Linked DNA regions of Roseivirga sp. BDSF3-8. The protein of the gene in region 2 binds, or shares a complex with, the protein of the main gene of each other region. Links are inferred from orthologs where the notes say so. Each region holds a gene or a part of one and is shown on either strand. Other genes may lie near its edges. The genes, in order: pheS and pheT.

Region 1 (10,286 bases), 710 kb from region 2 along the record:
CTCGGTGAGGCCCTGGAGAACGAACGATACCGGGAGGCCCTTAAAATTGCTAAAAAAGTCCAGAGAAGCCTTCTGCCTCATTCCGTATTAGAGGAAGAAAGCCTTAGTATGGTTTCCTTTTCCGAGGCAGCAGATGAGGTAGGAGGTGACTATTATGACTTTTTCAGAATAAATGATCATAAGCTAGCGGTCATTATCGGTGACGTTAGCGGTAAGGGTACCTCTGCGGCATTTCATATGTCTCAGATGAAGGGGGTCTTCCATAGCCTCGTAGATGTGGAAGACTCACCTGCTGACTTTATCATCCAGGCAAATGCCGCCCTCAGCCGCTGCCTTGATAAGAGCAGCTTCATTACTGCTTCCTATTTCCTGATTAATACTAATACCCGTACTGTTGAGTTTGTCAGGGCAGGTCATTGTCCTACACTTTACTATAGCAAAGAAACGCAATCAGCATGCTATTATGCCGATAGTGGGCTGGGGCTCGGAATTTTAAGAAACTCTGAGTACAGCCGCTACGTACAAACCAACACGGTAACCTATCAGCCTGGCGATGTTATGTTTCTGTATACCGATGGTATTGTGGAGGCCAGAAATAAGGAGGGTGAGGAATACGGATATGAGAGGCTGAAAAATTTGATTCAGAAAGAGGCTACCGGAAAACCTAAAGATATCTCCGATAAAGTGTTAGAAGACCTCTATTTATTTAGCGGAGAGGCCAGACTTGACGATGATTACACCGCACTGGTTATAAAATTTTTATAAAGAAAACAAACCCTTAAGGGGATTATTCGTACCAATTTATGGTGGATATTGATACTCAGGCAGAAGGAGAAATATTTTTTATTACCGTTCAGGGCGAACTGGATGCCAGTTCTTCTATTCACCTTGATACAGCCATTGCTGAGGCTCTTGAAAGTGGCTATAAAAAAATAGCCATAGGATGCTCCGGGCTGGAGTATATTTCCTCAGCAGGATTGGGGGTATTCATGTCCTACATTGAGGATATGAAAAAAGAAGGCAAAACAATGGTGATCTATGGCGTAAACGAAAAGGTTAAAAATGTTTTTCAAATTCTGGGCCTGGATCAATTACTTACGTTAGTAGATACCAAAGAGAAAGCAATAGAGGTTGTCGGCTAAGTTTAAATATAAAGTACCCTGCCGCAAGGATAAGCTGTGCGAAATCCGGTCTTTTGTATCGGAAGTACTGGCTAAATACAACGTCAGCGAAGTGGAAGTAAACAAACTTGTGCTGGCGGTGGATGAGGTATGCGCCAACCTGATGATCCATTCACACCAATGTAATCCCAACGAACATCTTGAACTGTTCATCCGCGTGAACAAGGACAATGACTTTATTTTTGAAATCACCGATAAGGGAATAGGCTTTAATCTTGCAGAATATAAGGAGCCCAGCCTTCAGGAAGTGGTTCGGAAAAAGAAGAAAGGAGGCATTGGCCTGATGCTGGTAAGGCGTATTATGGACGACATCCAGTTCGAGAGCAAACGCAACCAAAACACCTGCCGTCTCTTCAAAAAGCTCTGATTTTACCCTCTCTGTATCCCTCCCCTTAGCTTTTCCATATGTTCTGTCAGAAAAAATCGCTAAAATTGTCATCGATTTGCGTAAAAAATATATCTGACAACCAGGTAAATGAAAAAGACTGCAAGTATCATCCTAGGACTAGCCCTTTTAGTTACCGCTTGTTCTGCACCCAAAAAGGGAAGTCATGACAGCGATTACCTGTTTAAGGTCGGTGACAAAGAGGTAACAAACGAAGAGTTCATTTATGTTTTTAATAAGAACAACTTCAATAATGACTCCGTCATCACCCGGCAGGAGATAGACGAGTACCTGGAGCTATTCGTAAATTTTAAGCTGAAGGTAAAAGAGGCAGAATCACTGGGGCTGCAAAATGAGGAAGCTTTTATACAGGAGCTCGAGACCTACCGTAAGCAACTGGCCAAACCCTATCTTACCGAAACAACTATTACCAACGCCCTGATTGAAGAAGCATACGAGCGAAGCAAGCAGGAGGTGAACGCAAGCCATATCCTTATCACGGTAGATCCCGGCGCTTCACCGCAGGACACCCTGGCAGCCTACCAAAAGATAACCGCACTAAGGGACAGGGCCATAAATGGGGAGGATTTCAATGCACTTGCCCGGTCCAATAGCCAAGACCCCTCTGCGGTTCAAAACGGCGGCAATCTCGGCTATTTCACGTCCATGCAAATGGTATATCCATTTGAGGAGGCTGCATATGCCACCGCGGAAGGGGAGGTTAGTGAGCCTTTCCGTACACGCTATGGCTATCATATTGTAAAAGTACACGATAAGCGCGAAAGCCGCGGAAAAATAAAAGTGGCTCATATTATGATTCGCGCCGCTCAGGGTATGAGCGTTGAAGACAGCGTGGCGGCCCGTAAAAAAGCTGAAGAGATTTACCGTATGCTTGACCAGGGAGCGGACTGGTTCGAGACAGCCAGTGAGTACTCAGAAGATTTGAATACAAAAGATCGAGGAGGTGAGCTTCCCTGGTTTGGAACTGGTAACATGGTACCCTCTTTTGAGAATGCTGCCTTCGCCCTAGAAAACCCAAAAGACATAAGCGAGCCTGTTAAAACCCCGTATGGCTGGCATATTATTAGACTTCTTGAGCGACAGTCAGTTCCTGCTCTGGAGGATGTCCGGGAAAATATTGCCCGGCAAATTAACCGGGATAGCCGGGCCGAAGTGAACAAGAAAGCACTCATTAAGCGCCTCAAAGAAGAAAACTCATTCCAAGAGAATACTGAGGTCCTGGAGCAGATGGTCGCTCTGGTGTCAACAGCTGCTGTTTCCGGTAATTGGGAGAAAGCACAGTCAGACTCACTTGGGTCCAAGGCGGTATTTACCATCAATTTAAAACCTTACTATGTCAGCGACTTCATTTCCCTCGCGGAACGGTCTGCTGAAGGGCTCAACAGGGGAGGGACTGCCGAGCCTTCCGTAAGAAACCTGTATGACCGCTGGACAGAAATGAAACTGGTAGAGTATGAAGAAGAGCACCTGGCAGATAAGTACGATGACTATCGCCTTCTGTATCAGGAGTACCGTGAAGGTATATTACTATTCGAACTAATGGATCGAAAAGTATGGTCAAAAGCCACCCGTGACACTAGCGGGCTTCGGAACTATTACCAGGAAAACATTGAAAAATACCAATGGGGCAAACGTTTTAATGCAGCAATAATTAAACTTTCAGATGCCAGCCTGGCAGATGAAGTAAAGCCCCTGCTGAAAGCTGACCTCTACCCTGTATCCGGTAGTACCACAGTATTGGAACCCGGAGATGGTGACATGCTGTTCAACAACCTGCACCGTTTTAAGCTGGATAGCCTTGCCAGACGGGTAAATGCCAAATCATCATTGATCCTTACGGCTTCACTGCCTGAGGAAGATGAGGCGTTTGCAGACTCAGTTCGCCAGACCCTGAGCCGTTTTGGCATAAATGGCGAAAAGCTGAGAACACAAGGTACGGAAAGTAGCACGGCGGCGTTAGCCATTATGAGCACGTCTCCTAAAGACATGGAGGCTTTCCTGAATGAGGGGCGTCCATTGTCATTCCGTGTAGATTATGGGCGGTTTGAAGTGTCAGGTAACGAAATGCTACAGGACCTGCCTGCCGAAAAAGGAGTTTATGAAGTAACAGATGATGAAAATGCCCTCATCCGGATATATGAGGTGCTTGAGCCTCAGGCTAAGCAACTGTCTGAAATAAGAGGTCAGGTCATCAGTGATTACCAGGAGCATCTGGAAAAGGAGTGGGTAGCTGAACTTCGGGAGAAATACCCTGTGGAGATAAACCGGAGGGCACTGAACGAAATATACAGGAAGTTTGAGAATGAGTAAAGGGTGGTTAGTCTGCCTACTGATGATGCTCGCTTTTCAATCATGTGATAAGTTGGGTATACGTAGCAGAGAAGACGATTCGGAGGACCCCTTGGTGGCCGAGGCAGGTGACGCTCAGCTAAGGATGACAGACCTGGCGGGGATAGTCCCCAGAGGCATGAATGCTACCGATAGCGCCAGCCTTGTTGACCGCTACATCCGCAGCTGGGTCAGGAAGCAACTGCTTATCTCGCAAGCTTCGGAAGAGGTGGATTATGATAAAGCCGAACTTGAAAGAAAAATATTAGACTACCGCTATGCATTGATGGTCTATGAATTTCAGAAACAATACATCAATGAGAACCTGGACACGGCTGTGAGTAATGAGGAGGTTAAGGCCTACTATGATATCAATCAGGACAATTTTCAGCTTAAGCAGAACATCATTCGCGGGTGGTTTTTAAAAGTACCCAAAGACGCTCCTAAGCTTGCTCAGATAAAACAAATGATGAGGAAGCCCGATGCTGAAAATAAAAAAGAGCTTAAAAGCTACGCCTTCCGGTTTGCAATGAACTATTCCATGGAGGATTCTCTATGGCTTAATTTTGATGAGGTGATTGCCAACACGCCCTTTATGAGCATTCCCAATAAGGTACAGTTTCTGGAAAGTAATACCTTTGCGGAAACTGACGATGAAAAGTTCGAATACCTACTTCATATTCAGGACTATAAAATTTCAGACCAGACCTCACCGTTAGAGTTTGTGAAAGATGATATCAGAAACATCATCATTAACAAACGCAAAGTAGCTCTAGCAGACCAGCTAGAAAGGAATATATACGAAGAAGCAAAAGATAACAATGAGTTTGAGATCTATTCGATTGAGTAAGAGGATAGTGGCTTTGGTCACCTGTTGCCTGGGGGTATTACTGGCCATCAGTCCCCTTGCATACGGACAGAGTGGGGAAGGCGAGCGAATGGTTGTGGATAAGATCATAGCTAAGGTAGATGATTACATCATTCTCAAGTCTGACCTCGATAAAGCTTACCTCGACCTGATGTCCAGAGGGCAGCGCGGAGGCGACAGAGTGAGGTGTCAGATGCTGTCAGACCTGGTGCTCACCAAGGTGTTAGTTGCCAAGGCTGAGATAGACTCCGTCATAGTGACAGAGCCTGAAGTTGAAGCTAACCTGGCCCGGCGTATGAACATCATCCTTTCCCAGATTGGTGGTGAGGAGAAGGTTCAGGAGATATACAATAAATCCGTAGAGGAAATCAGAAACGATTTGCGCGGAGATTTGCGAGAGCAGCTTACGGCTGACCGCATGGAGAGTGAAGTTACTAACTCGGTCACTGTATCACCTGCAGAAGTAAAAAAGTTCTTCAACAGGATACCTCAGGACAGCCTTCCGTTCTTTTCTACCGAAGTAACCGTAGGTCAGATAGTGAAATTTCCCGAACCTACGGATGAAGAAAAGGAAAAGGTGAAACGTCAGCTTACAGAAATCCGGAGCGATATCGTTAATGGCGAGGCTGATTTCGGCGTAATGGCCAGAATGTACTCCGAAGAGCCTGGTGCTGAGAGAAGCGGTGGTAACATTGGTTTCTTCGCACGCGGGCAGCTTGCTCCTGAATATGAGGCGGCTTCCCTTAAAATGAAGCCTGGAGAGATAAGCATGCCAGTAGAGACACAGTTTGGCTTTCATGTCATTCAGCTAATAGAAAGAAGGGGTAACGAATTCAATACCCGTCACATACTTATCAAGCCTAAGACCAGGCCATCTGACCTGAAGCGCAGTTCTGAATACCTTGATAGCCTTCGTACCCTTATCGTTAATGATAGTATAGAGTTTGAAGAGACAGCCAAGGAATACTCCGATGATCAGCAGACCGGCAACAGTGGCGGCTTCTTTCTGGATAACACAGGCACACCCCGGGTGAGTACTGAAAACCTCGACCCCACCCTTTTCTTTACGATTGATACCATGCAGGTAGGGGATATTTCAGAGCCTATCGAATTCACATCGGCAGACGGGCAAACAGGAATGCGCATTATCTATTATAAAGATAAGATAGCGCCTCACCAGGCCAACCTGAAGCAGGATTATCAGAAGATATTTCTGGCCACAAAAAATGAGAAAAAGACCAGTGCACTGGACGACTGGTTCGAACAGGCCAAAAAAGAAGTGTATATTTATATCGATCCGGACTACGATCAGTGCGGAATAATGGACAGCCCCTGACAGCAGGGGCCAATTTTTTTAATTAGCTCGAATATATGGTGCAGTTTAAAACCGATGTTGAAGCAGCGGATAGTTTTCACGAAGCATATACCCGGCTCACTGCCGAAATTTCAAAAGTAATCGTAGGACAGGACAAGGTAGTCCGCCTGCTGCTTACTTCCATTTTCTGCCAGGGCCATAGCCTGCTGGTAGGCGTGCCCGGATTGGCCAAGACACTCCTTATTAAAACCATATCCGAAGCGCTTCACCTGAGTTTTAACCGTATTCAGTTTACGCCCGACCTAATGCCTTCCGATATACTCGGAGCTGAGACATTGGATAAGGACAGAAACTTTAAGTTTATCAAAGGGCCGATATTTGCTAATATCATCCTTGCTGATGAGATAAACCGTACCCCGCCCAAAACCCAGGCTGCCCTGCTCGAAAGCATGCAGGAGTATGCCGTTACCATAGCCGGGCAATACTTTCCGCTGGACAGGCCCTTTTTCGTGCTGGCTACCCAGAACCCCATAGAGCAGGAAGGTACCTATCCCCTGCCCGAGGCCCAGCTTGACAGATTCATGTTCAATATTAATCTGGACTATCCCAGTTACGAAGATGAAGTAACAGTGGTGAAGAATACCACCACCGCCGTAAAAAACCAGGTGAATACTGTGCTGACCGCTGAGGAAATCATGGCTTACCAGGAGCTGGTCCGAAAAGTACCTGTGGCTGATAATGTAGTGGAGTATGCTGTGGACCTTGTAAGCAAGACCAGACCCGGGACTGAGCGCGCGCATACCCTTACCAATGAATACTTGGAGTGGGGGGCAGGCCCCAGGGCCTCACAGTTCCTTGTGCTGGGAGCCAAATGTAATGCCCTGCTAAATGCTAAATACTCTCCCGATATCGAAGATGTAAAAGCTGTTGCTGTGCCCGCCCTTCGTCACCGTATCGTGCGTAACTTCAAGGCTGAGGCGGAAGGCATAAGTATTGAGAAGATCATCGGAGAGCTGCTGTAGTCTCCGGCTTCCGTTAGTTTGTAATGATCAGGTAATTACCGCCCTGTCCTGTGCGGCTGGTCTGGTATTGGTAAAGTGGCCATGCATTACCACCTCCGGAAGGGTTTCCTTCAAGGTCCCACGTGGCATCAGAGCAAGGGTCGTCAATGAAAAAGCCTGACACATCCACATTCACCGTACAGTCAGCATCCACATCTACCGGAGACAGTCTTTCCAGCGCGATGTAGCGCTCATCTATTGTTTTGTGGAGGATGATACCATTAATGCCGGCGTTAAGGTACACAAAGCGCTTAGACGGATTGTCCAGGTCTGCCTGCAGGATTGGGTTGTCCAGATATACTTCCTCATATACCGTAACCACCGGAAAGCGGGGGTAAGGCTCTTCATCAGATGAGCAGGCGCTCAGGTATAAGCCAGTGAGGTTGAGTAAGAGAACTAGAAAATAATGTGCCTTATTTCTCATAATTATAGAAGCCGCGGCCCGACTTGCGGCCGAAGTGACCGGCATCCACTTTTTGCTCCTGTATGCGGCTGGGTCTGAATTTAACGTCGTAGTGAAAGGCTTCAAACATACTTTTGGTCACACTGAAGTTCGTTTCCACTCCTATCAGGTCCATCAGGCGGAAAGGTCCCATACGGAATCCGGCCCCTTGCAGCAGGCCGTCTATCGTTTCCACATCCGCTACACCCTCCTCCGCAATTTTCAGGCTCTCTACATAAAAGTGTCTCGCCACACGGTTAACGATAAAGCCGGAAGAATCTTTTGCCACGGCCGGGGTTTTTCCGATACGTTCCGCAAAGTCGTATCCGGCCTGGGCTACCTCGCTGCTGGTGGCAGCGCCGCTGATTACTTCTACCAGCTTCATAATATGCGCCGGATTGAAGAAGTGCAGGCCAAGAAAGTTTTCAGGCCTTTTGAGGGCCGCTCCAATACGTGTTACCGGAATAGAAGAGGTGTTTGTCGCCAGAATCGTATCGGGTCCGTTGATCTCCTCCAGCTTTTTAAATAACCCTTGCTTTACATCAAGCCGCTCCACTACCGCCTCTATGATAAGGTCTGCCTTTACCTCTTCCAGGCGATCCGTAGTCGCTATGAGGGAGAGGGCAGACTCTTTCTGTTCATTAGTCACCTTACCCTTCTCTATTCCCTTATTCAGGTTTTTAGTGATAGTGGCAAGACCTTTTTCCAGCATTTCAGGTTTCAGGTCATACATCATCACCTCGTAGCCAGCCATGGCAGCTACCTGCGCGATACCTGCGCCCATTACACCTGATCCGGCTACGGCAACTTTACTTATATTCATAGAATCTTTGTTCTTCTATATTATCCCATGGGGGTAAACTGACGCAGGAAGCGTATATCGTTTTCAGAGAAAAGGCGTAAATCCTCGATATTGTACTTCAGCATAGCGATACGTTCCACCCCCATTCCAAAGGCAAAACCAGTGTATTTTTCCGGGTCTATACCACAGTTCTCCAGCACCTGGGGGTCTATCATACCTGCACCGCATATCTCTACCCAGCCGGTACCTTTACATACATTCTTACGGCCTCCGCAAATTTCGCAGGTGCCCGGCTCATTCAGGCCGCAGCTAACGTCCATTTCTGCGCTTACCTCTGTAAACGGAAAGTAGCTGGGACGGAAGCGTACCTTACTCTGCTGCCCGAACATCTCCTTGGCAAAGTGATAGAGCGTTTGCTTAAGATCCACAAAGCTCACGTTCTCAGCGATGTAGATACCTTCCACCTGGTGAAAGAAGCAGTGGGCCCTCGCTGAAATCGCCTCATTACGGTATACCCTGCCCGGCATGATCTTACGCAGCGGCGGCTTCGTCGTTTCCATTACCCGTACCTGAACGGATGAAGTGTGCGTACGCAGTACCATATCCGGATTCTTCTCAATGAAGAATGTGTCCTGCATTTCGCGGGCCGGGTGGTTCTCCGGGAAGTTCAGTGCACTGAAATTATGAAAATCATCCTCTATTTCCGGGCCTTCTGCCACACTGAACCCGATCTGCTCAAATATTTCAATGATACGCTGCTGCGTTTTAGACAGCGGATGAATAGTGCCCAACTGGTCAGGCACAGGCGGCAGGGTAAGATCTGGATGGTCATGAGACTTAGCGCCTGCTGTGCTTTCCTCCAGGCTGGTAATAAGTTCTTTAAACTTATCCTGCGCCTCATTTTTCAACACGTTCAGGGCCTGACCCATTGCTTTTTTATCTTCGTTGGGCACGTCCTTCAGCCCGGCAAAAAGCTCGCCCATCACCCCCTTACGGCTGATAAATTTCAGACGATAGGCCTCCAGTTCATCATTGTTGGAAACCTGATAGCCCTCTATCTCATTCGTTAATTCCCGGATCTTATCCTGCATTTCCTCTTTCTTCTTTATTTCCCGGCAGGCCGATCAGATGATCATGCCAGCACCTACCGTTTCGTTCGTAAACTCATCTACCAATATTACGCTACCCGTATTACGGTTCTTCTTGTAGCTGTCAAAGAAGAGCGGCTTAGTAGTACGAATACGAATACGTCCGATATCGTTAAGACCAATTTCAAGATCGTCTTCAATGCGGTGCAGCGTGTTGATGTTCACCTTATACCGCACGTCCTTAATAATGCAGCGTACTTCCTGTGAGGTATGGCGAAGAGCATACTTACCATTAGGCTGCAGCTTTTTCTCATTTAGCCAACAAATCATCAGCTCAATATCCTGGCTGGCAGTAGGCTGGTTATGAGGTTTTACGATCATGTCGCCGCGGCTAATGTCGATGTCATCCTCAAGCGTCATCACCACCGACATAGGAGGGAAGGCCTCACCCAGTTTTTTATCCATCAGGTGGATGTTGGCGATCTTACTGGTAAAGCCTGAGGGCATGGCGAGTATCTCGTCACCTGGCTTGAAAATACCCCCTTCTATACGGCCCGCGTAGCCTCTGAAGTCATGGTACTCATCACTCTGCGGGCGTATCACGCGCTGTACAGACATGCGGCTGTCCACATAATTCAGGTCACTGCCTATGTGCACATTTTCCAGCGTGTAGAGTAGCGTGCCGCCGTCATACCAGGGCATGTTTTCGCTTTTCTTCACCACATTGTCCCCCTTCAGGGCACTGATAGGAATGAAGTGTATGTCAGGTATTTCCAGCTTGGCGCTGAAATCCTC
Region 2 (17,701 bases):
GTAAAAAGCTTTATAACGGGCACTACTGACAAAGTAAAAGGAGGGACCGCCCAAGAGATAAGCAAACAGTGTGAGGAAAGCTTTTACACAGATTGCCCCACTCATTTGTATTGCCCATCCCTGCAAACAAACTGTAACGAATGCTTTAGCTAAAAATTAATTCAGGACTCAAAAAGGCTGCAAAAGCAGCCTTTTTTGTTTCCCTCTTTTTATGTTAGGCTACTTGCCACTAATTTTGAACTACAAAATGCCTTGTCATTATGAAAAAGTATGCGCTGTTAGTGGCAGGTGGCGTTGGCCGCCGCATGAAATCCCCTACCCCGAAGCAGTTTCTGATTATCGGGACTAAACCTGTAATTATTCACACCATAGAGGCATTTTTAGGGTATGATTCAGGCATTGAGATAATACTTGTTTTACCTCAGGACCATGTGGGCGAATGGCAAAGGCTTGCTGAGACCTATCATTTATCAGAGTCGGTAAAGACTTGTGTGGGAGGAGGGACACGCTTTCAAAGCGTACAAGCGGGGCTGGAACTGGTAGCACCGGATAGTCTGGTGGCCATACATGATGGGGTAAGACCGCTTATAGCCCGCAAAGTGATTGAGGAGGGGTATACAGTGGCCCGCAAGAAAGGAAGCGCCATAGCTTCGGTGCCATTGAGAGAAAGCATACGAAAAGTGGGGGAACAGGGGTCAGAAGCTCTGGATCGTTCACAGTATCGGCTAATACAAACGCCGCAGACCTTTACAAGTGACCTGATTAAGAAGGCATACAGTCAGAGGGAATTGGCGGTGTTTACCGATTGTGCGAGTGTAGCCGAATACACCGGCCATGAGGTCACCCTGATCGACAGTGATTACACTAACCTTAAAATTACCGGCCCGGAAGATATACCACTGGCAGAGGCATTGCTCGCCATGAAATAAGTAGCCTCAGGCATCAAAACACAACGACGTTGCTTCGGGCGCCACATTGAAGGTCGCCCGTAAGCATGTCTATTTAGTATTCGTCTTCGTTGAAGAAAAAGTCCTCTTTAGTAGGGTAATCAGGCCATATCTCCTCGATATTCTCATATGGTTGCCCATCGTCTTCCAACTCCTGCAGGTTCTCCATCACTTCCAACGGTGCTCCAGACCTGATTGAAAAGTCGATCAACTCATCCTTAGTAGCAGGCCATGGGGCGTCTTCAAGATATGAAGCTAATTCTAATGTCCAGTACATGATCTATTTTCCTTAGTGTTTATACCCTTTTTTAATTTTCCGCGAAAATAATGATTTCGCGCTCACTTCCTATGAAGTGATAAAATAAAAACAAAGGCAAATTTTAAACCTATTTTGTAACGTCGAAAACGTACATTGTTTGATAAGGTTGCAATTACCACAACCTTCTCACCGTGCAAATAGGCTTTGCAGGGAAAAAGTTCAGAAACTGATTAAAAAAAAGATCAGATAGATGCGAGCTCTGAGCGCAACTCATCCATGATACGCCGCTTTACAGTCACTTTACGTTGCTGCAGGCTCAGTTTTCCGTCCAGCATTCTGTTAAAGCTGTTAGTATCACTATTGAGCTTATTGACGTTATCCTGGAACAGGTCCAGCTCACGCTCATCACGGCTCAGCAGATCCTGGAGAATTTTTATCTTCAGTTCAAGTTCATCCTTTTTGGCCGGCGTATCGCCCAAGCGAGAGTGAGTGAGCTTATCCAGGAAGTTTCTTTCACGAACCAGGTCACAGATAATGTGGAAGTTCTCAGCTAGTTTACGGCCTTCTTCGGGCGGCACGCTACCGATAGACTTCCAGGTAGTCTGTAATCTTTTCACTTCCTCCACCGAATCACGATCACTTCTGTCTTCCAGGGTTTTAGCCCTTTCCAGAAGCTCTTTTTTCGCCATCAGGTTCTGCTCACGATTCTGATAATTTCCCTGACCTCCCTGTCTTCTGTTCGGAGCACCACCGGGACCACGTCGCTCCCCCTGCTGTTTGAATCTTCTGTAGATGTAATCGTTATTGCGCTTAAAGGTAGCCCACAGTTCATTTCTTACACTGGCAGGAATACGATCCAGTCGCCTCCACTGTTGTTGCAGCCTGCGGCTTTCGTCTACGGCTTTGCGTGGATCCAGTTCTCTTTTCAGGCTTTCAGTACGGTCTACCAGCTCCCGGTACTGATCTATTTTACGATCCATCATTTTCTGGCGATGGTCGAAGTAGGCCTGGCGGCGATCATAGAAGCCCTGAACGATCTCATGGAATCGGTCTTCTACTTCCTCTTTATATTCATCCTCAACGCTGCCGGTTTTTATCCAGCGCATTTTTAAGTCTTTATACTTCTCCCCTGCTTCTCTGAGGTCCTGGATCTCAGCATACTCTTTAGCCTCCTCAAGCAAGGCTCTCTTGATTTCAAGGTTTTTCTGGCGGTTTACATTAATGATCGCCCGGAGCTCCTCTTCTATTTTGTCCAGTTTTTCGAACAGCACAACAAAATCACCCAGCGCATCAAAATTGACCAGGTAATCGCGCATATGTATAAGCTTCATCAGGTATGAGCCTTTATTTTCAGCTTCCGTTACCTGCTTTTCTAGCTGCTCTACTTTTCCGCTGGCTATAGCATACCTGTCCTCAAAGTATTTGATGGTGGTCTCTTCGTCCTGTTTCACCTCACCTATCTGGCGGTCAGGAAATTCTAAAAAGCCTTTTCTGAATACTTTGCCGTCCTGTATGTACCCGAATTCGTGGTTAATAGCTGTCAAAGCTCCTCTGCATTTAAATGAAAACCAAGATTGTGAATGGCAAAATAATTAATTCGAAAGTAAGAATCACGACAGATTATAATTTTTACCATATTTGTAAGAGACAAAATGTAATCATGAGCAACGAAAAGATCATCTTTTCCATGTCGGGAGTGAGTAAAATATACCCTCCCAAGAAACAGGTTTTAAAAGACATTTACCTCTCATTTTTTTACGGTGCAAAGATCGGTGTCCTTGGCCTTAATGGCGCGGGTAAGTCCTCTTTGCTGCGCATAATAGCTGGTAAAGATAAAAATTACAACGGCGAAGTTGTATTCAGCCCCGGTTATTCCGTAGGTATGCTGGAGCAGGAGCCTGAACTGGATCCATCCAAGAGTGTGAAGGAAGTAGTGGAGGAAGGCGCCGGTGAGATTGTAGCTCTCCTTAAGGAGTTTGAGGAAATTAACGCTGCATTTGCCACCCCCGAGGTGATGGAGGATCCGGACAAAATGAACGACCTCATCGAAAAGCAGGCAAAGGTTCAGGATAAACTGGATGCATCTAATGCCTGGGAGCTGGAAACCCGGCTGGAGCGGGCCATGGACGCCCTGCGTACCCCTCCTGCGGATGCTAAGATTGAGAACCTCTCCGGAGGTGAAAAAAGACGAGTAGCACTTTGCCGCCTATTACTACAGGAGCCGGATGTACTGCTATTGGATGAGCCTACTAACCACCTTGACGCCGAGTCTGTACTATGGCTGGAGCAGCACCTGCAACAATATAAGGGTACGGTGATTGCCGTTACCCACGACCGTTATTTCCTTGATAATGTAGCTGGCTGGATACTTGAACTTGACCGTGGAGAGGGTATCCCATGGAAAGGCAACTACAGCAGCTGGCTGGAGCAAAAGCAGAAACGCCTGGCCCAGGAAGAAAAAACCGAAAGCAAGCGCCAGAAAACACTGGAGCGTGAGCTTGAGTGGATACGCATGAGCCCCAAAGCCCGTCAGGCTAAGTCAAAGGCCAGGATCAGTGCCTACGAGAAAATGGCCGGTGAGGAAGCTAAGGAGAAAGAATCAAAACTGGAGCTATACATCCCACCGGGACCTCGCCTCGGGTCAAAAGTTATCGAAGCCCAGGGTGTGTCCAAGTCCTTTGGTGAAAAGCTGCTTTTCGAAGACCTTACCTTTAGCCTGCCGCAAGGGGGCATAGTAGGTGTAATAGGACCTAATGGTGCTGGTAAGACTACGCTCTTCCGCCTTATCACCGGCCAGGCTGAGCCTGATGCCGGCACTTTTGACGTGGGTAGCACAGTAGAAATAGCTTATGTAGACCAGGAGCACCATCAACTTGACCCTGAAAAAACAGTATGGGAAAACATTTCCGAAGGGAACGAGCTGATGAGCCTTGGTGGCAAAGAAGTGAACAGCCGGGCATACGTAAGTAAGTTCAACTTCAGCGGGACAGACCAGAGCAAGAAAGTGGGCAACCTCTCCGGAGGAGAGCGTAACCGGGTGCATCTGGCAATGACCCTTAAGGAAAATGCCAACCTGCTGCTACTTGATGAACCTACCAATGACCTTGACGTGAATACGCTCCGTGCGCTGGAAGATGCTTTAGAAAACTTCGCTGGCTGTGCGGTAGTGATTTCTCACGACAGGTGGTTCCTTGACCGTATCGCCACGCACATTCTGGCATTTGAAGGCAACTCACAGGTATATTGGTTTGAAGGTAATTTCTCGGACTACGAAGAAAACCGCAAAGCCCGCCTGGGTGATTCCGAACCTACAAGGATTAAATACAAAAGCCTGGGATAACTGTTCACATACGAACACCATGCTGTGATATCCGAACAACTTAAATTAAGAAAAAGGCCCATACAGGGCCTTTTTTGGCTTATATTGTAAATGGAACACTATTTGCAACAGTGACTCCGTAACTATTAGAAATGAATTGAACCGAGATGAAACGTAAATTATTGCCCTACCTCCTTTCCCTGGTGGCCCTGTTTGGCTTCACAGGCTGCTTTGAACTGGAAGAAAAAGCGCACTTTAATCGCGATGGATCCGGAACCTACCAGTTTACTGTAGATCTAGGCCGCCTGAAATCCTTCATTGATATGATGGATGCCATGAGTGAAGAATCGGAAGATGCTAAAAGCAGCCCCAAAGAGGAGATTAAAGACGGATTTAACGAAACAAATGAGAAACTATCCAGGATCAGAGGCATCAGCAATATCAAGCCTATTGAAGATGAGGAAAACTTCCATTTCGGGTTGAGTTTTGACTTTAAAGACATTGATGCCTTGAATAAGGCAATGAATGCGACCTTTGATATCAAAAAAGATGGCGAACCTGTTGATCTGGACTTTTTCAGCTTTAAAAATGGCCGCCTGGAGAGGTTTGAATACCAGAACCTGGAAGAAGCCCTGAAGGACGCCAAGGATGGTGAGGAAATTGACCTTAGCGGAGGCTCATTTATGGATGACTTTACCTACACCACCATATACACGTTTGAAAAGCCTGTGCAAAATGTCAGTAATCAGACGGTCATGCTATCACCCGACAGAAAAACAGTCACCCACTCAATTCACCCCTTCAGGGAAGGCGATACCACCACCTTGCACAACATCATAGAATTCTAAAAAAATAAAGCCCGGTGAATAACCGGGCTTTATTTTAATGCTCATGTTCCCTACCAAAAATAACCGCCTCTAGCCAAGACTTTTTTCTCTCCTCTTCTTCATGCTTCTCCTTTTCCGAAAACTCGAAACCTGCTATTGCTCCCATATCAGGCTGGCCAGCATCCACCCAGCAAGTGTACCACATGTCAGCCACCAGCTTAATACTAGCCTGCATTTGTCTCTCTACCTGACCGGCCAGAGCCTCATGGTATCGTGTGCTAAAATTACGGTTGTAGGTTTTTACTATAGCACTACCTCTTTCCTCATAGCTATACTTTTCGTCACCATAAGTCATGGTTAGCTCCTTTTCGAATAAAAGAACTGAATCAAGCGCTTCATTGCCACTTATAACAGCCTGCCATGCGCTTTCCTGGGTATTCATCAGGTAATCTGCCTTACCCACAAAAAAATCATAATCCTCTGCAAAAAGCTCTGGCAGCCGGCTTTCCCAAAAGCCATGTATACCATGCTGTCCGGTTAGCTGCCCGTTGTAGTTACTAGTGGTGTGGAGAGGAACATGGGCATCTGCTATATAATGCCCGACGTCGGCAGAAAGCCTGAGGATGGCCCGGGCATCATTATTTTCAAAAGCTTCTTTCAATTGATAATACATCCTGTTGATATGCCAGGGGACAATTCCATGAGCATTGAGCGTATCCTCTCCATACAGCTCTGCGGCTTCTTTCCAGTACCGGGGCAACTTATGGGCCGCACTATCTCCATATTTGTCAAGATCAATGAAATGCCGGGGAGCCTCCCACTCCACTGCATACCTCCTTTGATCAGGGTTTACCGCATTCTCTGTTATGTAGCGGATGTGTCGTTTGTAAAACACAAATAATTCAGGAGGCAAGGAAAATACCGCCTGATGATTTATCTTGCGATGGGCCATAAACCCCCATCCCATGGCCGGGGCTGCCCCTATCATTACCAGAAGAATTGATAAGATTTTTTTCATTTTGCTGGTTTGAAATGGCGAATTAAAAGCGAAACCGCGTGATTGGCAAGCCATACCAGACAGTTAGGAGTAATTTTTTTTAGCCCGGGTTTGATAGGTTGAAATAAAATCCTAACTTTGCAGACCTAAAATTCTGAGATCAAGCGTACCTGAAAATATATAGAAATGGCAAATCATAAATCTGCTATTAAAAGGATCAGATCTAACAATGCGAAGCGTCTTAGGAACCGCTACCAGGCCAAGACAACTCGCACTTTTATTAAGCGTCTGAGAAACACAACCGACAAGTCTGAAGCACAAGACCTTTTCACTAAGGTTTCCAGAATGCTTGATAAGCTTGCTAAGAAGAACGTGATCCATCAGAATAAGGCTAACAACAACAAGTCGAAGCTGGCTAAGTATGTAAATAGCCTGTAATTCTTTTTGAATAAGACTTTAAGGAAAGCCTTACGGAAGTAGGGCTTTTTTTATGCTATGAAAGAAGAACAAAAAGGCCCTACCGGGATATATACCTGGGCAGAAGAAGACCGCCCGCGTGAAAAGCTATTACTGAAAGGCAAAGAGGCTCTTTCAGATGCTGAGCTGCTAACCATTCTTATAGGAAGCGGTTCAGCTGGAGTAAGCGCTCTGGATCTATCAAAAAACATTCTGAAAGGATCTGAAAACAGCCTTGACAAGCTTGGAAAGCTATCTGTCAGGGATCTGATGAAGTTCAAAGGTATTGGCGAAGCTAAGGCAATCTCTATCATTGCAGCTTTGGAACTGGGCAGACGACGAAGAGAAAACAGCCCTGAGAGTAAACCAAGAATCCGGTGCAGCCGTGATGCCTATGACATCATCTGGCCCCTGCTAGCCGATCAGTCCCAGGAACAGTTCTGGGTGATCATGATGAACCGGGCAGGCTTTGTAGTAAAAAAGTCTCTTATTAGTCAGGGGGGTGTCGATCAGACAAGCGTGGATCCGCGCGTTATTTTTAAAGAAGCTATAAGCGAGCTTTGCAGTACTATAATCTTAGTGCATAATCACCCCTCAGGAAACGTCAATCCGTCCAAGGAAGACATTGCTATAACCCGCAAGCTATCTCAGGCAGGTAACTTGTTGGATATTAAGGTAGCCGACCACATTATTTTTACCAATCACCGCTACTACAGTTTTCTGGACGAAGATATCATGCCGTGACCTGTCCCTTTTACTGCATCCTTGTATATTTGAAAAATAGTTTCGGAAAATATGAGGAACCGCAACGTACTACTGTTAACCCTACTGGGTGTCGCCGTACTGATCATTATCATTTACGGCTTCAATACCTCCCAGGACCCTCAGGCCTACGCTGAGACAATCAGTGAGGAGAGAAAAAAATCAGAACGGTTTTTACTATATAATGAGGACTCCCCACTGGATGAAGAGGATAAAAAAAACTTTAAGGGGCTGAACTACTATGAACCTGACCTTACCTATAAAGTACGGGCTAAGGTGACTCCTATCGGCGGAAATCAGGAAATTACCCTCCCTACCTCTGACGGCGCGGAGCAAACCTACCGTAAGTTTGGTTATGCGCGCTTTGAAATAGACGGCAAACCACAACAATTATTGCTGCTGGAAGTACAGGATGATCCTGATGAATTATTCCTGGCCTTTGCTGATGCCACCAGCGCCAGAGAAACTTACGGGGGAGGCCGGTACCTCGATCTGACAAGGCCGGCGGGCGAGTCAGTTACACTGGATTTTAATCTCGCGTATAATCCATACTGTGCCTACGTGGAAGGCTACAGTTGTCCTTTTCCTCCTCCTGAAAACACACTAAATATCCCTATCCGTGCCGGCGAAAAGGATTACTGATGAATAAAGTGTAATTTACCGGCTTAAACCGTACCATCTTCAAATTAGCATTCGACATACTCCATGAAAATATCACTTAATTGGCTCAAGGACCTCGTAGACATTCAAGAAACCAATGAAGAAATAGCCGACCAACTTACAGACACAGGTCTGGAGGTGGAAGGAGTGGAAGAAACTGACAGTGTGCCTGGAGGCCTCCGCGGAGTGGTCATAGGTGAAGTGCTTACCTGTAAGAGTCACCCCAATGCCGACCGACTGCGGGTGACAACGGTGGATGTAGGTGATTCTGAACCTAAACAGATTGTATGCGGAGCACCTAATGTAGCCGCTGGCCAGAAAGTAGCTGTGGCTACTGTAGGCGCAATGCTTTACCCTGCCGGAAGCGAGCCTTTTAAGATCAAGAAATCAAAGATCAGAGGTGAGGTATCCGAAGGTATGATATGTGCAGAAGATGAACTGAATCTCGGCACCGACCACGATGGCATTATGGTATTGGAAACAGATATGCCAAATGGTACACCTGCAGCAACATACTTCAATATTGAGAAGACCACGGTAATAGAAATAGGCCTTACACCAAACCGGGCAGACGCCGCATCTCACCTGGGTGTAGCCCGGGACATAAAGGCACTGCACCATCGTGACATTAAGCAACCTTCCGTAGAGGCTTTTAAGGTAGAAAACACAGACTACCCTATTGAGGTGGTGATAGACAATAAAGATGCCTGTCCTCGGTACACAGGCATTACTGTGTCTAATGTGGAGGTAAAAGAAAGCCCCGAATGGCTCCAGGAACGGCTTAGGTCAATCGGGCTTGCCCCGCTAAATAATATCGTCGATGTCACTAACTACATTCTCCACGAACTGGGCCAGCCTTTGCATGCGTTTGACGCTGATCAGATCAAGGGGAAAAAAATCGTAGTGAGAAACATGCCTGAAGGCACGAAGTTTACCACTCTTGATAGCGTGGAAAGAACGCTCAGCGGTGAAGACCTCATCATAAGCAATGCTGAGGAAGGAATGGCGATAGCGGGTGTTTTTGGCGGACTAGGCTCCGGGATAAAAAACACTACCCGTAACATTTTCATTGAGAGCGCCTACTTCTCTCCCGACCATATTCGAAGAACGGCCATGCGCCATGGGCTTAAAACGGACGCTAGCTTCCGCTATGAAAGAGGTACAGACCCTAATATTACAGTATATGCTTTAAAAAGAGCTGCCCTACTGGTAAAGGAGGTAGCTGGAGGCACGATCTCATCTGAAATTGTGGACGTGTACCCTGATCCGATCCAGGATTTTCGCGTACCGGTAACCTACAAGAATGTACACCGGTTGATCGGGCAGCAGCTACCCAATGAAAAAATCAAGTCTATCCTTGAGTGGCTCGATATTAAGGTGGAAGAAGAAACAGAAACTGGCTTTACTGCTATCGTGCCTCCTTATCGCGTGGATGTAACCCGGGAGGCTGACATTGTCGAAGAGATTATCAGAATATACGGCTTCAATAATATTGCTCTTCCCGAAACGGTGGGAAGCAACTTCCTAAGCGATTTTGAGACTTTTCCCAGTCATAAGGTCAAACAACAGATTCGCGAGATACTATCCGGCAGCGGCCTTAATGAGATTATAAACAACTCACTGACCAAGCCAGCCTATGCGGATAATAATCCTCAGCTTAACGGCGATGAGAGTGTGGCAATGCTTAATAAGCTGAGTGAAGACCTGGGAGTATTGCGTCAGAGCATGGTGTATGGCGGGCTCGAGTCCCTGGCCCGAAATATCAATCATCGCCAGCGCAATCTTGCTATGTTTGAGTTTGGTAAGGTTTATCGTAAAACCGAAGGAAAATACAAGGAAAAGGAGCAGTTGGCTATCTGGCTTACAGGTAAGAAGGCTCCGGAAAACTGGTTGTCCGGAAATGAAGAGGTTACCTTTCATGACCTTTCCGGTATAGTTAATAAGGTACTGGGCCGGTTTGGTATTCAGCCTGCTGACAGTGAGGCATTTCACGAAGGGCAGTTCGACTATGCCCTTAAGCACTCGCTAAATGGCAAAGAAATCGTTACATTAGGTAAGCTGAACAAGAAGACGACCAAGCAGGCTGAGGTATCTCAGACTGTGTTTTACGCCGAATTTGACTGGGGCTACCTGATGAAACAGACTGGTAAGCCACTGAAGTACAAAGAGGTAGCGCGATTCCCTGAAGTAAGACGCGACCTAAGCCTGGTGATAGACAAGTCTGTAAGCTTTGACCGGATTAGAAAGATTGCCGAGCAGTATGAGCGAAAGCTGCTTAGAAAGATCAGTGTTTTCGATGTATACGAAGGAGATAAAGTGGGGGAAAATAAGAAGGCTTATGCCCTGAGCTTTATCCTGCAGGACAATGAGAAAACACTGAATGACAAGGCGATAGATAAGACCATGAGCAAGCTGATGAAGGCATTCGAGAAAGAAATCGATGCACACATCAGAAAATAACGGAGCATGAAAGAAAAGTTAAATCAGGAGATTAACCTCCTGGAAAGAAAAATGGGACTGCTTATAAGCGAAATCAATAGCCTGAGGCAGGAAAACAAGCGTCTGAATGGAGAAAACAGCGATCTAAAAGAAAATTTAAGCCAAAAGGAGAAGCAGATTGCGCATTTTAAAAATCAAATGAAAATTAGTAAAATTGTGCAGCATGCGGCAGTGACAAATGATACAGCCGGGCTTAAAGATCAGATAGACGAATATATCAGGGAAATAGATAAATGCATCGCCCATATAAGCGATGAGGGAAGGTAATATAGTATGAGTGATCTTTCCATAAAGATAAAAATCTGCGACCGGGAATATCCTATGCGCGTGAGCGCAGAGAAGGAGGAAAAGGTACGACAGGCTGGAAAGGCACTTCACGAAAAAATCAAACATTATAGAGAACGTTTCGGAATAGACGATAAACAAGACCTTTTGGCCATGGTAGCATTTGATTGCTTAGTAGAAAAGCTTGAATGTGAAAGCGGCCAGACTGGCGATGTGGATTTCTTACTCAGAAAACTTAATCAACTGAATGGGTTGGCCTCTAAGGCTTTACCATGATTTTTTAATAACCCTCCACTACATCCCCTCTCGTTCGCCCTTCTGCCAGAGCCCGGTATGGCAACACACCTGTTAGTGCCGCCCATACATAATTACCGGTAAGATGAACGATATATCAATAGTACTTATCATAAGCCTGGCCACCCTGGCCATTGGGTTTGTGATCGGGCGATACCTGTTAAAGCAGGTTTACAAAAAAGAAGAGGAAGAAATAAAGGAAAAAGCCCGCCTCATTATCCAGGAGGCCGAAATGAAAGCCGAGTCTCTGAAAAAAGAAAAGGTGATCGAGGCCAAGGAAAAGTACCTTAAGCTCAAAAGTGAATTTGAAGAGGAAGTAACCAGAAAGAAAAACCAGATATTAAGCAACGAGCAAAAGCTTAAGCAGCGCGATAGCAACCTGTCCAAACAGATGGAACAGGTAAAACGAAAAGAAGCGGAAACCGAAAGTATGAAAGAGAATCTTTCTGCGCAGATTGAAATAATTAACAAGCGTAAGGAAGATCTTGAAAAAGTAAAATCCCAGCAGGTACGAGCCCTTGAAAAAGTAGCTAACCTGACAGCAGACGAAGCACGGGATCAACTTGTAGAAACCCTTAAAGAAGAAGCCGAAACGAAAGCCTCATCCTATATTAAGGAGATCATGGAGGAGGCTAAGCTTTCGGCTACCAAAATGGCTAAAAAGGTGGTATTGGACACCATCCAGCGGACAGCCACCGAGCATGCCATCGAAAACTGCGTCTCGGTATTCAATATTGAAAGTGACGACATTAAAGGGAAAATCATCGGCCGCGAAGGGCGAAACATCCGGGCGCTGGAGGCTGCCACAGGAGTTGAGATTATTGTAGATGATACCCCTGAGGCTATCATAATCTCTGGATTTGATCCCGTACGGAGAGAAATTGCCCGCCTGTCCCTGCATCGCCTGGTTCAGGATGGCCGGATACACCCTGCCCGTATAGAGGAGATTGTGGCTAAGACCCGCAAGAATATAGAAGAGGAGATCGTGGAGATAGGAGAACGTACAGTAATCGACCTTGGAATACACGGTTTACATCCGGAATTGATCAAAATGGTAGGCCGTATGCGATTCCGTTCCAGCTACGGACAAAACCTGCTACAACACTCGCGTGAAGTAGCCAGACTCGCCTCCACCATGGCTTCTGAATTGGGTCTTAACGCCAAGCTTGCAAAACGTGCTGGTCTGCTTCATGATATTGGTAAGGTATGGCCGGAGGAGCCGGAGAAGCCACATGCCATTCTCGGTATGGAACTGGCTAAAAAATACAAGGAACACCCTGAAGTATGTAATGCCATTGGTGCCCACCACGATGAGATAGAAATGACAACGCTTATTTCTCCCATCATACAGGCGTGCGATGCTGTCAGCGGATCACGCCCAGGGGCGCGCAGAGAAGTAATGGAAAGCTATATCAAGCGCCTTAAGGATCTGGAAGAGCTGGCTTTGGGCTTTGACGGGGTTAATAAATGTTATGCGATTCAGGCAGGCCGGGAGCTCCGCGTAATGGTGGATGCAGAATCGGTTTCAGACAACCGTGCAGGTCAACTTAGTTTCGATATCTCTAAAAAGATAGAGAATGACATGCAATATCCCGGGCAGATCAAGATTACAGTAATACGCGAAATGCGAGCTGTGAACTACGCCAGATAGGTTTAAAAATTTAAGATAGAAAAGGACTTCCGAAAGGCAGTCCTTTTATTTTAGGTGCTGTATTGAATAAGGGTTTGTATTTTGTGTTAAACATGAAGTATTGACCTGGTGTACGAGGCGTAAGGCAGCTAGATAAGCTATATGCTATATCGTAAAAAAGGACCGGCCCGTACACATTGTTTCTTTAGAGTCTGAACAGTACTTAATGCCGTGAAAAACGAGCAAGGATAAGACTAAAAGGATAGACGAAGAAGAATTAGTCAATACGATTAACCTCTTTTTCTATGACTATCATCAAACAATGTGTCGGTATCGACATCTCCCAGACAACCTTTGCAGTATGCATCTGCTTTTTAGAAGATACTCATGATCATCACTTCAGTGAGACAAGGCATTTCAAGAATGACAAAAGTGGCTTTAATCAACTGCTCCGCTGGGTGCGGAAGCAATGCAAAAGCTCAGTAGAAACAGTGTATTTGATGGAGGCTACAGGGGTTTATTACGAAAACCTTGCCTATCATTTGCATAAGCTAAAGCAGACAGTGCATGTAGTGCTTCCTAATACCTCTAAGCATTACTTTTCAAGCCTCAACATAAAGACTAAAACCGATGCTTTGGATGCAAAGATTCTTAGCCGTTTTGGTGTGGAAAGGAAACATAAGATCTGGGCTCCGCCTTCACCAGTATTGCTGGAACTAAGGAACCTGACTCGTTATTATGTACAGCTCCAGGAAACAAAGACAGCACTCAACAATATCAAACACAGTAAGGAGGCCGCTTATGAGGTACAGTCTATCATATTAAAGAGCAACCGTAGCCTGATCAAGACTATAGATAAGCAAATACAGGTGTGTAAAACGAGTATTGAAAAACTTATCGCCAATGAGCCTCAGCTTAACGAAAAAGTTAGAAAGGTTTTGACTATCAAAGGGGTAGGCCTCATCACAGTTGCAACCATTATTACCGAAACCCTGGGTTTTGAGCATTTTAAAAGCATCAGGCAAGTGGTAAGCTATGCAGGGTATGATGTGGTAGAAAGGCAGTCAGGGAGCTCTATCAAGGGTAAGACTAGAATATCTAAAAAGGGCAACCGCTATATCAGAAATGCGCTCTACTTCCCTGCTATGGTTAGCTGTAGATTCAACCCAAGCCTAAAATCTACTTACCTGAGAATCATTCAGAAAAAACCATCCAAAATGATTGGCCAGGTAGCCATACAAAGAAAGCTCTTGGCTTTGATCTACACACTTTGGAAGAATGACTCTGAATACATTGAAGGGTACAAAAAAGAAGTAGCTTCAGCCATAAAGACCGAAGCTACACTGGATAGTTCTAACTAGAGAACTTCCTTCAGACTTAAAAATACTTTTTTCCAATTAAACTTGGAATCTATAACAGTACCTTTTTTTATGTTCAGTGACACCCCGTATCGATAGTCAATTTCCACTTTATAAGCCCGAAACTTTCAGCTCTACCTGAAATAAGGTATATTATATAAGAACTAAACCTCAACCACCTATGAAAAAAACTTCAATTTTTGCCTCTCTAACATTGCTCTTTTCGCCGGATTGTTATTTCCCGGAGAAGAGGCCGTGGCCAACCGAAATAATACCTTACTTATCTCCGCCACATACAATGAGGCAGACGGAGACCCTGAATGTGCTGCTTCAGTAACTTTTTGTGCTGCAGCGCTTGCCAATCTGACTAGTTTCTACTGGCGTGTATCCGGCTCCGGATATATCAATGGTCAATCCAATATTAATTGTGTGAGTGTCACGTCTCAGCGTAGTTATTACTCAAGTTCATCCTATACGGTTAGCGTTACTGCGTACGATGGTCAGGGCCAGGCCTGGTACGGTAGCCGTAGCTGGGATGTTCAGGCAGAATATCTTTGTGATTAATCAGTTAACGAAAGGCAGTGTCGGCAAACACTGCCTTCTTTTTTTACCAATAAGGGAACATTTGAGAGAAAAAAAGTTATAGCATTATTCAGGTACAATTTTTTTATACCTGTCTTTTTATTAGGCTGTCCGCATTAAAGGCTATCAACCAGGGCAGGCGAAATAAAAAAAACAACCTAACCTTTAAGAAATGAACGCTTTCTTTAATTCAGAGTCTGTAGTCTTTCTGCAGGCTGTAATGCCGAACTATGAATACCTGATGTTCGGAATTATATACATACTTATTCCCCTGGTCGCGGTCATAGACATTTTTAAAAGCAGGTTCAAATGGGTATTGCAGAAGCCCGTTTGGCTCTTTGTAGTGATCACCATGCCTGTAGTGGGTGTAGTACTTTATGCAATGGCCGGGCGTAACTCCCGCAGTCTTCATACCAGCAGGACTGCTGCTGTAGGATAGAGTAGGTCAACCTTTTCGTTTTTCGTACGGACAAATATCTATATACTCATCTTTAAGGTGACGTTTACGTAGGTTTTCCCAATATAACGGGTCATACAGGTGGCTATGTGTCTCTTCAAAAACCTCCCTCTTGGCAGGATCAGGCACTAAAAAATTCCGGAATTGCTCGGGAAACACATCATTTTCCCCCACTGCAAACCACGGTTCGGCTGATTGGTAATTTCCCATTCCCCCCTCCTGCTGGGGAATAGACCTGAAGTTCATTTCTCCGAGAGGCATGATCTCATCATAATCATAAAAGATCACCCGTTCTTCAGGGGTAATTCCAAAGTTCTTCATAAAGAGGTCACCAGGGAAAATGTTCGCCATCGCCAGGTCTGATATTGCCTCCCCATATTCGAATAATGCCTTACGCAATTTATGACCTCGGGCAGTTTTAACGAACTCACTCAGTGGCATCATCCACCGCTCTGTGTAAACAAGCGAAAAAATAACACTTTCACCCTCTACTCTCACCGTCTCACTACATTCGCTGAGTAACTCCTCCAGAACAGGAAGGGCAAACCTATCCTTCGGAAGGATGAGATTACGAAACTCCTGGGTATCGGCTAGCCTGCCACCACGGTCATGCTCAGCCACATAACGGTATTTGGCCATCACTTCGTATCGTGTCACTTTTTTGGGAGGCTTGGCCTTATTTCTTATAACCTTAAACACCTGCGTATACCCCTGCAGCATAAACACCGCCATGACCATGCCTTTAATTCCCGGAGGGTAAGCAAAAACAGCCCCTGGCATATTGAGGCGATCCTTCAGGGATTGGTACAATAATGACTTGCCATGCTTATGAAAGCCCAGATTAATGAAAAGCTGGTCTCGTTGCTTATTAGGCATAAGTGTCATGAGGAAGTTCACAAGATGGGTAGGGTCATAGGCTATTACCTGGAAATAAGACCGGGTAAATGAAAATATGACGCGACAATCGATCTCTGAGGTAATGAGGGCATCAACTTTCAAACCCTTTTCACCATGCACAATGGGAATTAATATCGGGATAAAATGTCCTTTTTGCCTTAGCCTCCCAACCAGATAGGCTCTTACGTTTCTGTAAAACACATGAGGACACATTTCTAACCGGTCACCGGCACCGCTGGCGACTTCATTCATTAGAAATCTGATGTCCCTCTCCCTATCCTCAAAGCTCAAGGTAAATCCGGCTAAATCCAGAACACTGGAAAAAGTAGCCTCTTTATCCCGCATGTCATAGGAGTAAAAGGCTAGTTGATCATCACTCTCTTCTTCAAAAGTAAAAACCAACTCATGTTCGGCTATCTGGCCACCAAGTAGCCTTCGGATAAATGAATTATAAAATGTCCGGCAAATATCTGGACCACTGTCCGCAGTACATAATCCGGCAAATTTCTCTTTTACCATCTTCCAATGCAAAGGCCGTTCATCATAGCCCGCTACCACATCAATCCACCTTCGTTTAAGTTTCAATACATGATTTTCGTGTAGTTGCTGTCGCTTAGCCGTTGCATGCCTCTGCCCCTTCCAGTCCCGATTTTCAAAACGATCTTTAGCCAGAGAAGTCTCAACCATAAATTCACGATGAAACTCAACAAATGCATCAAGAATTACCCTTGCCTGCCTTTCACATTCTCTTTCGGAAATGTCCGCCTTACTTCGTTCCAGAGCTCTGTCCATTGACAAAAATTAACCATAATCTGAATACTGTAAAACCATACGGAGATATTTGGTTACCATTCGGAGCAATATTTTGACTAGTGGGTATGAATTAGTAGAATAAAAGCACTGGGAATAGGACCTTCACCTGAAATACCAAGGATATGGACACATTCTCATCAATTCTACTAACTCTGCACATTGCAGGCGGCACTATAGCGCTGGTAGCTGGCTGTGGCGCAATAATCACTACAAAAAATGTCAGGATACACAGGCGCTTCGGACGCTGGTACTTCTATGGAATGACCTTAGTATTCTTATCTGCTGTGGTTCTTGCTTTTCTAAGGGAGCTTTCTTTCCTGTTCATGATCGCCTTTTTCAGTTACTTCCTTGTGATAACAGGTTACAGATCGCTTAGACATAAGCGTATTCCTCACACTCACCCTGACAAATGGCTGGATGAGTTGATCGCCGTCATTGCACTAGTCTTTAATATCAGTCTTATCGGCTGGGGAGCTTATCAATACTACAATGGCGCCTCATTTGGTATCGTAGCAATAGTATTCGGATTAGTGGGTCTCAGCGTGCTGTATTCCTTTTCTAAAAAGCTCCGTCCGGGTACCTTGGATAAAAAGCATTGGCTATACAGTCACATTTCCGGAATGGGCGGAGGGTATATCAGTACCTGGACGGCCTTTCTG

Evidence for each region.
Region 1: the proteins of pheT (region 2) and pheS are in contact, whole or in part, in a crystal structure (PDB 6P24), measured with the Escherichia coli proteins. The link is inferred for Roseivirga sp. BDSF3-8 from one-to-one orthologs.

The regions. Positions count from the first base shown.
Region 1 is NZ_JBGNFV010000001.1:2,303,777-2,314,062, forward strand. The notes cover bases 7,470-10,281. They hold pheS (phenylalanine--tRNA ligase subunit alpha), read right to left. Parts: upstream 9,495-10,281; coding sequence 8,445-9,494; downstream 7,470-8,444. Other genes in these bases: AB9P05_RS09525 (hypothetical protein), read right to left, coding at 7,470-7,583; AB9P05_RS09530 (3-hydroxyacyl-CoA dehydrogenase family protein), read right to left, coding at 7,573-8,424; AB9P05_RS09540 (sulfate adenylyltransferase subunit 1), read right to left, coding at 9,528-10,281. Also shown: AB9P05_RS09490 (GAF domain-containing SpoIIE family protein phosphatase), read left to right, coding at 1-765; AB9P05_RS09495 (STAS domain-containing protein), read left to right, coding at 804-1,142; AB9P05_RS09500 (ATP-binding protein), read left to right, coding at 1,132-1,548; AB9P05_RS09505 (peptidylprolyl isomerase), read left to right, coding at 1,657-3,897; AB9P05_RS09510 (peptidyl-prolyl cis-trans isomerase), read left to right, coding at 3,920-4,765; AB9P05_RS09515 (peptidylprolyl isomerase), read left to right, coding at 4,737-6,119; AB9P05_RS09520 (AAA family ATPase), read left to right, coding at 6,158-7,120; more of AB9P05_RS09525, read right to left, coding at 7,134-7,469; more of AB9P05_RS09540, read right to left, coding at 10,282-10,286.
Region 2 is NZ_JBGNFV010000001.1:3,017,853-3,035,553, reverse strand. What follows is about bases 7,969-10,979. They hold pheT (phenylalanine--tRNA ligase subunit beta), read left to right. Parts: upstream 7,969-8,272; coding sequence 8,273-10,687; downstream 10,688-10,979. Other genes in these bases: AB9P05_RS12595 (hypothetical protein), read left to right, coding at 10,694-10,979; AB9P05_RS12605 (DUF1684 domain-containing protein), read left to right, coding at 7,969-8,209. Outside these bases: AB9P05_RS12650 (hypothetical protein), read left to right, coding at 1-153; AB9P05_RS12645 (2-C-methyl-D-erythritol 4-phosphate cytidylyltransferase), read left to right, coding at 261-929; AB9P05_RS12640 (DUF2795 domain-containing protein), read right to left, coding at 1,003-1,224; AB9P05_RS12635 (DUF349 domain-containing protein), read right to left, coding at 1,449-2,750; energy-dependent translational throttle protein EttA, read left to right, coding at 2,867-4,546; AB9P05_RS12625 (hypothetical protein), read left to right, coding at 4,693-5,373; AB9P05_RS12620 (zinc dependent phospholipase C family protein), read right to left, coding at 5,408-6,370; rpsT (30S ribosomal protein S20), read left to right, coding at 6,536-6,787; DNA repair protein RadC, read left to right, coding at 6,845-7,549; more of AB9P05_RS12605, read left to right, coding at 7,601-7,968; more of AB9P05_RS12595, read left to right, coding at 10,980-10,993; AB9P05_RS12590 (cell division protein ZapA), read left to right, coding at 11,000-11,287; rny (ribonuclease Y), read left to right, coding at 11,391-12,956; AB9P05_RS12580 (IS110 family transposase), read left to right, coding at 13,241-14,296; AB9P05_RS12575 (hypothetical protein), read left to right, coding at 14,525-14,857; AB9P05_RS12570 (PLDc N-terminal domain-containing protein), read left to right, coding at 15,048-15,314; and 2 more genes.